One region of the Roseiconus lacunae genome, then DNA from elsewhere that is predicted to be linked to it. Evidence: riboswitches for the same ligand, from Rfam matches in the RefSeq annotation. Region 1 holds a riboswitch; each other region holds the start of a gene.

Region 1 (3,205 bases):
GATCCAGTTCCGGTCGGATAAAGAGAGCATTCAAAATACCCATCTGCGCCATTGGTCACTTGCCCGTTGCTATACCCAAGCTTGTCTTCAGTCTGCTTGGCGATCACTTTTTCCCATGTCTCGAGGTCTAAAGCGATGGGCAAGATATTCAGTGTTTCGCCGGATTTTTTCGGACGATAGAAGCCACCGATCTTTTTGAACAATGCCGCAGTGGAGCGAGCTTCAAGCGACTGCTTGTGTCGCCCAGTGACGGCACCAAAGAAAAGTGAGATACCAGAACCGTCTGCCTCTCGTTGCCGAACGTGAACACGAACCGCGTTGTAGTCTGGATTCGATGTATCCAGAAGCCCCGTTTCCATGTCGTAGTAGCCCATTTCGATATCGGTCTGCTCGTTCACAGTAGGGACATTGGAAGCCACCGTGTTCTTGGCGGCGAATAGAGATGCCATTTCCGAAACGCTTGACTGGGCTGCTGAAGGCGTTTGACCTTCGACTGCGGCATCAAACAGTTCCCACGCTCCCGACATTGCTGCTGAATCAGCGGTGCGTTTGATCTCGGAACGTGACACACTGATGCGACCGAAATCGACGGCGACCGCACTCATGATCAGCAGACCAGCGAGTAAGAAAACGCCGAAGACGGCGGCCGCCCCTTTTCGTTGATGGGGTAGTCGGGTCGAGTAACGAAGGCTTTTACAGGCCGCGATTGCGGCAAGATTGGATGTATATCTCACGGTTCTATTGGGGGTTGTTTGGCAGAGTTGATCGCTAAAGACGCAAGTTATTGATGAGCGAACTCATTGACTTGAATCACTTGCTGGCTTCCATCGGTACGGATCAACCGAACCGTCTTAAGCCGAATGGATGCGACCCTGTTCGAACCGAAGCCGATATCAACCGCTGCCAAACTTTGCGCCGGTGAGTAATTTGCGAGATTGACCAGACCTTCGTCATTCATCTCTACCAAGTATTCGGGTCCACCAAACACACCCCACTGATAACCATAGCCATCCTTGACGGCGAACATTAGCTGGTTGTTGAACACAGCCATCGCACTGGTCCAACGCAATCGATCGTTGTCCCAAGAAAGCGTTTCGCTGATGCGGCTGCGTTCCTCGTCTCGAGGATGGTCTCCTGAAAACGCACCCACGCGGAAACCGCCGCTGGAGTAGCCCTCTTCGGCGGCGTAGTTCATCTGAAGCTGAAAGTACAGATCATCGCGTCCAGAGTCGGGATACATAAAGAATGCGATCTGTGGGGAGTTAATCGCAACTTCAGGCTGATTGATCACCAACTCCCAATCTTCTTCGACGAGGAAGATTTTTGGTTCGGCGGCTACCACCGCGGTGTTGGCAAAGACGACGAGGACGATACTTCCATACAGAAACGGGTACAGGAACACTCGACTGAGTGCGCACCGCGGATCGTCCCATGTGTTGACTGTTGACATGGTGGTTCCCTACTGGCTGAACGATAGAAAAGATTGCCAAGCCAACATTGATCCCTTTCGGTGGTCTGGCGATCCGGCGAAGTTGACAACAACCGGACCCATGACTTTGCGTCCCACGCTTACACGTGGTTTGCCGTTTCGAGGGTGAAATGGGAACCAAACGACTGACCTGGTATTTGGAAACCTATGACAAATCCGGTCAATGCATGGCCAAACGACACTGATTTTCCCCAAGAAGAGGTGATCACTACGCCGGTCGTACCGGTTGTGACACCCAATTTTTGCAAAGCACTGCTTTCACCCCCCTGGCGTTCTGGACAACACAAAAGAATATGCAAGTGCGCGGCGACAACGTGCCAAACTGTTGACTATTTTCTACCGCTGACAGAACTGGCTAGCGATCGTATCTTTGATCACTCCAACTCGCGGGTTCGGCTGCTGGCGACGGACGCGGGGGCATCGATGACCGGGGCTGGCGATTCAAATCGAGAAAACTCAGCCCATAGCGGAAGGTGATCGCTGATCGAATCGGCCTGCTCGAGTGTCAGATTCAGGTCCTCGATGAAGCTGACCACGCCTTTGCGGCCGGCATATTCCGCGGTGACAATGCGATCGATCAGGATATGGTCGTTTGTTTTCTTGCGGCTGACATTCGTTTTGATGTCGCCCGCTAAACTGACCATGCCGTTGATCTGCGAGAGCTGCCCCAATTGGTCCGGACCGGCATTCAGATCACCGAGCAAGATAAAGTCGTCTTCCATGCGCAGCCTAAACTCGAAATCTCGGACGCGTTGGAAAACGCTCGCGAGCACGTTGATTTCACTGTCTTGGTCTTCCGGGTCGACTTCATCGGGATCGGTATGCACGTTGATCGCGGTGAAGCGAAACGGTGTTTGATTGCTCTCCGGCGGAACTACCGTTTGAAACGAAGCCACCATCGGTTCGCGATACATCCGCTCGCCGCTATCGAGAACGACGTAAGCACTCCCGGGAATCAATCGAATTCGAGAGTAGTTGTAAACGAAGGCATAGCACTCACGGCGTGCCTCGTTGCCGATCGGATCACTGATCGTCGCCGCGAACGTTCCACCGGATTCGTTTAATAGGTTGACGAGCTTCTGGAGGGCGGCACCGTCGTCTCCCCGGATTTCCTGAATGGCGACCAGGTCAAACCTGCTAACAATCTGTGCGATTGTTCCCATGACATCAACGCCATGATCGTTTACACGGGTATCCGCTTTTTTGTCGCCAAAGTTTTCAATGTTGAACGTGGCGATCAGAATTTTGTCTTCGGGCAGCCCACCAAGCTGATCGAGTGAAACCGTTTCGCCGCGGAAGGTCGCGTCTTCATCGCCACCGATCAATTCGTCGAGCGATGAAAAACTCCAACCACCCGTGAGGACCAAGTAGACCGCATAAAGAAAACCCGCCGTGGTCGCGCCGGGACCAAACCAGCGCAACAGTGGTAGGCTGCTTTTAAATGAGCTCTTCTTACGACGTTTCGAAAACAGTCCCACCCCGGCCTCCTTGCCGACTCCTGTGAAGGTTTTGACGAAAAAGCCAACGGTATCGCCCTATCGACGCGTCTTCCGTGCCGCTATAGAAAAGATGGAATCTTCACGGCAAGACCAATCCAATGTCAGAACTAGAAAAAATTCAGCGACGTGTCGCTCGCGTCCGGCGAATCGCCACGTGGCTGGACAGCCGATACGCAATCCCGGGCACGAAAATTCGCTTCGGCCTAGACAGCTTGGT
Region 2 (3,205 bases), on a different contig from region 1:
CGGCCGGGGACGAAACCGACCATGGTGAATCAGAACTTGCCCACTGTGACTCAAGCGTCTGTTGGGCGATACGCTGCAAACCATGGACGTCAAGGACGCTGATTACCTTGCCTTGGTATGTAGCCGTTCCGAGCATGAAGTTGGTGGTTTCGTCACTACGCTGAGTGGCGTCGATGTGGGTTTCGATTCCGTCGATCGCAATCACCTTATCTATCGCGATTGACCAATCGCCGAGTTGGTTTTCGATCACGATCAATTGACCGATGGTCGTTTTGCGTCGGGCTTGATTACCGACGATCGGTTCAAGATCGATCACCGGAAGAAACTCGCTGCGAAGATTTCCGATCCCTGATAAAGACGGGTGACTCAGAGGCACACGCGCGATCGTTGGCATGATCGTGACTTCGCGGACCGTGGTCGCAGGAATTGCAAAGATGGCATCCCCACAGCAAAACACGCAGTGCTTGTCGCTGAGGTTTTCGATCCGGGATCGTTGAGGGATTACGCTATCCATCGTCTTATTGGGGTGTTGTGTAATGGTGCTCTGACCACCGCGAAAGTTTCGTCCGTATTGCACTCAGGCGATTCAACGCCTGCTCACGATCACACCGTCACCGTTGTCCGGAGTGATTGTGCAACGCTTGTAACGCTTCAAACGCATCGGTTGCCTCCGTCGTCGTTTGCGGACCACATTGTTCGGCGAGGTCGTTCAGCCGACGAGTGATCTGTGTCGCAAACTGATCGAGTTCAAGCTCCCAAGCGTCGAGGGTTTCGACGGTCAGTTCGAAGTCATCAGGGGCGTTGGCGGCGGTAGGGTGATTCATGAAGAGGCCGTTAACGAGCGACGAGCGTGGTGATCGATTTATCCCAGTTGCTGCGATCGCTCGCAGTTACGTACTGTTGGATGATCTATTGAGCGGTGACCTTACGATCGATCAGCATCGCGACGGTCTCGAGCAACAACTCGGGTTCGGTCGGCTTGGACAGAAAAGCTCCCAGTTCTTCGCCGAGCACGGTCAGGTGCGGAGCGTCAGAACAGGTCAAAAAGATCACCGGGGTATTACTGTCCCAGTTGGAATTGGAGAACAATTCGTGACAAACTCCATACCCATCGAGTTCGGGCATGTTGATGTCGAGAACGACCAAATCTGGCTGTTCAGCGAGTGCGCACGTGACAGCTTGGCGGCCGTCTTCTGCCAATAGGACGCGGTACCCGGCTTCACGCAAGGTGCGATCGATCAGGCGGAGCACCGTGAGACTGTCATCAGCAACGAGGACCGAGCGTTCTCGCGCGGGTGCATGGCGTAGCCGGCCGAGAGTATCGGCGGACGATTGCGTTACGGTCATTCGATAGACTCCGGTATCGACAGGCATCGCAAAGATGCGTCAATACAGTGCGTGGGGTGTTCGTTCGGTAGTGCGGCCATCTCTCTTTGCGGAGAGATCCGTCACTTTGCGTGCACGACCTCGCGGTCGGCTTGCCTTTGTCGCGAGCACCCGGACACCGCCGGATGACTCACTCAAGGCCACCGCATCCACGCTTACACTGCGCAGGAGGTGGCACTCTGCGTGAAGGGTTGGTCACGGTGACAGAGAGTCAAGCGAAACTAGAGAAAGTCAGAAACAATTGGCCGCCCTTGCGGCCGTCACTTTTGACGAAGAGATTCCCGACTTTTGCCTAGGAAATGGATTGCGTTTGTCCGATCTAATTCGCGGCCCCCCCCAGACCTGCTATTAAACGTTCAAACATCGAATCTTCGAGAGCAGCGGAGAGTGAAATCCGTAATCGAGACGTCCCCGGAGGTACCGTCGGTGGGCGGATCGCGGGGACGAACAACCCCAGCTGTCTTAACTGAGCCGCCTTTGCCAAGGCATCACCGTCACCGCCGATGACCCAAGGCACGATCGGTATTCCAGCCTCGATGGTTTCGGTTTGCAGGCCAAGCGTTTGCCTTAGTCGCGCAGCAAATTTTGCAACTCGGTCACGGCGCTCGACCAATCGCTTCGGGTTTTGGAAAAACCGAGAAGCCGATTCGACTGCTAACGGCGACAACGCGGTACTAAAAATCAATGGCCGGCAATGATTAATGAGATAATCAACGATCACTTGCGGCCCGACAACAAAGCCGCCCTGACTGCCGATCGCCTTGCTAAGCGTTCCGATCCGAATCGGCACGCGTCCCTTCAAACCGAATGCTTCGCAAGCCCCCGATAAATGCTGGCCCAGAACTCCCGTACCATGGGCTTCGTCAACGATCAACGTTGCGTCGTAGCGATCGGCAATGTTGACAAGATCCGGCAATGGCGCAACATGCCCATCCATGCTGAATACCGATTCGGTGACGATCCATACCCGGCGATAATGCGATCGTTTCTGCCGCAGCAGTTCGGCAACGAAGGTGACGTCTCGATGGGGATAGACAACACATTCGCTTCGGCTTAGTCGGCATCCATCGATTAGCGATGCGTGATTTAACCGATCACTGAGAATAAGATCATCTGACTTGCAAAGCGTCGCGACGGTTCCACTACAGGCGGCAAATCCGCTCGGAAACAATGCCGCACTTTCGGTTTGCTCGAACTCAGCCAATCGTTCAGCGAGCGCCCCGTGCTGTGCCGACCATCCACAAACGAGGGCACTCGCGCCGGCGCCGCCAACGCTTGTCTTGGCGTTGAAGGGTTCGGCCGCAAGTCCAAGGTAGTCATTGGTGCCGAAGTTTACCAATACTGTTCCGTCGGCATCAATTAGTTCGGTCCCTTTCGATTGTCGCGGAACGAGTCGTCGAATACGCGACTGTTCCTTCAATGAAACAAGTGACGATTCGAAATCTTGCCAATCTTGGTCACGGGACATAGAAGGATCAGTCGAGCGAGTGCAATGTTTCAATCAAAAATGCGGTGTGAACGTCGGCCGACAGAAGTGAGTCCTTGAGATTGCACCCAACCCGAGCGATCGCGATCCGGCGAACCCTAAGATCATATGTGAATCATTGCGTTAGAACAGTCGACCAAGGACTGCAAATACTTGATCAACCGTCACTTCATCGGCGAGTCGCCTCGGAAGATTCCCCGTGGCCGCTTCGGTCCTCATGACGGACTCAGGTTCCGCGTTCGCTTGACGTGCGCCGATTGCATTGAGTACTCGAAGCGCATCTCGTGGTGTGAGTTGCCCATCACCGTTGGTGTCCACGTAATAAGGCGATTG
Region 3 (3,205 bases), on a different contig from region 1:
CTTCCGATCGCCCAACCACTGTTCAATATTCTCGAGACCTCGCGTCGTCGGACCGCAGTTCGTTTTGGGGCGGTAAACGTTGGCCTTTCCGGCAAGCGCCTTCCGAGCATCAACGTGATAACCGATCGAAATAGAGTCACCGATCAGCAGTACGTTCGGCAGGTTGGGATCGGCATCGGGATCCGTAAATGCGGGGTTCTGAGGGCGTTGTGCGGCCGCAGTGAAGCTGACGGCCACGACGAGGCAGGCGACGGAAGTCATTCGCAGGAGGGACATTGGCACTGGAAGGCTAGTAGGGAAACGAAATTGAACCAGACCCCGCACATCGTAATCCCGTGGCGCATCGTCGTGTGCGAGATCGCGATCGCCATGCCGATTCGAAATGCGTGAGGCGGAAGAGAATGGTCAAAACCCGGACTGATGTGTCGGGGCGAACATTCGTGAGCAAAGCTCCCCTCTGACGAGGCGGTTAACGGACAGCCCACAACTTAGGTTGCCATTAATTTGGGGGAAGATTTGTGCGGGCAACTGTCATCCGATTGATCGGAACGGAGCACTGTTAGCCGCACAACCGCGCCAATCGTCGTATCGCAACCGGTTCGACAGATCACTCTCGTCGATCAGCGGACTTTACCGGCGTCCGCTGCGAATCTGACATAGTTTCGATAGTGAGGACGCTACTGAACGGCACGCGTCACCGGACACGAGTCATCGGGTGCGTTCCTCACTACGATTTGAATTAAACCTGGAGTTTGAAAATGAAAAAGTTCGCCAATAGCGTTGTTGAGTTTCTGAAAGAAGAAGATGGCCCCACCGCAGTTGAATACGCTGTGATGTTGGCTTTGATCGTCGTTGTCTGCTTGGCCGCAGTCGGAACGATCGGTACCGAGTCGAACAAAAAGTTCGAAGAAGTCGGTGCTGCCATCGCTGCTAACTAACTTAGCGGCGCAGCTCACTGCCGAGAATTTGATTCTCGTATCGACCCCGATGTCAGTTTTGGCGTCGGGGTTTTTTCATGGGCTTGTGGCACCGCGAAGAAATCCGCGAAGCGTCGCATTGATCACTGTCTTAAGCAAAGGTTTTTGGAACCAATGGCGGGGAACAATTGCATACGTTTGTGCTCCCGCCAGAGGATGGTCGAGGCATCTTATTCGTCACATCTGGATTAACGGCAACGTCCCCGTGATCGGTTGACTTTGTTCTTTCCCTTTTTTTTGACGAAGGCGGTTCGTGACATAGGTTTCTATCGAGAGCGGAACATGATGTTCGCTTCTGGGAGCCGGGCCATCGAAGGTCCAGATGGTGACCGGACAGCCGAAATCCCCTGATAAAGGCAAACCGTTCCGAAAGGGCGGGGCGCAAAGCTACGGGTCCTCCACGCAGGATCGCCGGGCTGCCGAGGGAACGATCGCGAGATCGCCGAGGCATGATGGAGACGTGGCTGCTTCTTTTTCGGGACCTTATTCGCGTTGAATTGGCCCATTAAGTCAACGTCGAAAGCCGAACCTGAGAAGCATTCGGCTTTCAACTGAGGAGTTTGAATAATGAAGAAGTTCGCACATAGCATCGTTGAGTTCTTGAAGGAAGAAGATGGCCCGACCGCAGTTGAATACGCTGTGATGTTGGCCTTGATCGTCGTCGTCTGCTTGGCCGCAGTCGGAACGATCGGTACCGAATCGAACAAGAAGTTCGAAGAAGTCGGAGCGGCCATCGCTGCTAACTGATCAAGTTTTTGGCGACCTTGTGGTATGCCAATGACTGTTTGAGAGACTCTCGGCGTTTGATCGGTGAAACGCGAAATCATTTCACCGGTCACGTCGAGTTCTTTTTGCGCTAAAGAACAAACATGAACTATCCACTGCTTCCCGCTGACGCCACCGAACACGTTTGGCAGCTTTCATGCTGTTTCATCACGTTGTTGTTCGCCATGTTCAGCTGGGTCTTGGGACCGCGTTGAAGTTGAACTGACACTGCCCTTCGCCCGCTCGAAGCACTCTTACAACCTACTAACCATCAAAATTTGTTCGCTACGGGGAGTCTATTCATGGAAACGCTAATCCAAGGAATCACGGAAAACTGGACCGTCTGGTTCGTCACCGTTGTGTTGATCGTTGCCGCGGTGATCGACGGCAAGATCTTAAAGGTTCCAAACTGGCTGACCTTTCCTTTTATTGTTTGCGGCTGGATCAACTGCACTTTCGAAGGCGGCCTTAGCGGGCTCGGCTACAGCTTGCTGGCAACATTTGTCGGAATGATGTTGCTGCTAGTTCTTCGCAACGTCGGTGGGATGGGCGGTGGTGACGTGAAACTGCTGATGGGCGTCGGTGCCTGGTTGGGCACCGTGGTCACGCTCTATGCATTTGCGGCAACCGCAATCGTCGGTGGCATCATGGCCGTCTTGATGGTCTGGAAAAGCGGCGAGTGGACAAAGCATTACGCTCAAGGCATGCAAATTTTGGAAGAATGGAAAACAATTCGTAAGCCTTCAGAACTCTCGAAGATCGCCCGTGAGCGAAAGCCGACCATGTATCTTCTCCCATACGGAATTCCCATGGCAATCGGCTCAATTCTCTATTTTGCCTACGCCGGAATGTTGGTCTGAACGCAAGATCAGACATTGGCATTCGGATACCAAAGAAACGGCTCTTTCTGGGGGGCGCGGTTGGCCTTTCGGTGCCAGTGATGGCAAGGCTTGTCGATTACGGCAAGCCTGTCAGACAGGTGGCTTTGAACCGTTAAGCCAATCCTGACTCTGTAGTCTGCGTGGTTGTAGGCAACCGCTTCCGATGTCCGAACGAAAAGAGCGGGTCGGAAGCTCCCTGCTAGCGACGTCCTCCACACCCAATACGCCTTTTCCTGGTCCTGTACCAGCCCGAGCCATGCGAAACAAATCACTTTTCCTGTTACTTGCCGGCATCTGCGGCACCATCGCGGCCGTTGGGGTCGGGCAATGGATGCAGGCGCAAAACGGCGGCACTCAGATTCAGATGGTGGAAATCCTGGTGACAACCCAGGCCATCAATGCCGAAGAACAAATCACCGCCGATAAACTCAGCCTCGAACAATGGCCTGCCGATCGCGTTCCGATCGGCTCTTCGGCAGATTTAACGCAGTTCGAAGGGCGGTTTGCAAAGGTTCCGCTCTACGAAGGCGAGCCGATGCTTGACGTCAAATTGATGAACGAAGTAGAGGACAAAGTTGTACC

The links. A riboswitch is a leader RNA that binds a small molecule or an ion and turns the genes downstream of it on or off. The one in region 1 is predicted to bind cyclic di-GMP.
Region 2: it holds a riboswitch for cyclic di-GMP, as region 1 does, so the genes downstream of both, FYC48_RS00775 (response regulator transcription factor) here and FYC48_RS21745 (hypothetical protein) in region 1, are expected to answer to the same signal.
Region 3: it holds a riboswitch for cyclic di-GMP, as region 1 does, so the genes downstream of both, FYC48_RS06135 (Flp family type IVb pilin) here and FYC48_RS21745 (hypothetical protein) in region 1, are expected to answer to the same signal.

Annotation. Positions count from the first base shown of each region.
Region 1 covers NZ_VSZO01000022.1:130,705-133,909, forward strand. Annotated here, with positions in the region: gene FYC48_RS21740 (pilus assembly protein TadG-related protein) at 1-734, opposite strand, end outside; gene FYC48_RS21745 (hypothetical protein) at 782-1,450, opposite strand; cyclic di-GMP riboswitch class I at 1,507-1,595, opposite strand; gene FYC48_RS21750 (endonuclease/exonuclease/phosphatase family protein) at 1,864-2,967, opposite strand; gene FYC48_RS21755 (DUF4112 domain-containing protein) at 3,087-3,205, shown strand, end outside.
Region 2 covers NZ_VSZO01000001.1:227,765-230,969, reverse strand. Annotated here, with positions in the region: gene FYC48_RS00785 (chemotaxis protein CheW) at 1-514, opposite strand, end outside; gene FYC48_RS00780 (hypothetical protein) at 612-824, opposite strand; gene FYC48_RS00775 (response regulator transcription factor) at 910-1,374, opposite strand; cyclic di-GMP riboswitch class I at 1,411-1,493, opposite strand; gene FYC48_RS00770 (aminotransferase class I/II-fold pyridoxal phosphate-dependent enzyme) at 1,706-2,854, opposite strand; gene FYC48_RS00765 (dockerin type I domain-containing protein) at 2,996-3,205, opposite strand, start outside.
Region 3 covers NZ_VSZO01000001.1:1,631,486-1,634,690, forward strand. Annotated here, with positions in the region: gene FYC48_RS06125 (SGNH/GDSL hydrolase family protein) at 1-276, opposite strand, end outside; gene FYC48_RS06130 (Flp family type IVb pilin) at 759-938, shown strand; cyclic di-GMP riboswitch class I at 1,323-1,401, shown strand; gene FYC48_RS06135 (Flp family type IVb pilin) at 1,545-1,724, shown strand; gene FYC48_RS06140 (A24 family peptidase) at 2,045-2,602, shown strand; gene cpaB (Flp pilus assembly protein CpaB) at 2,880-3,205, shown strand, end outside.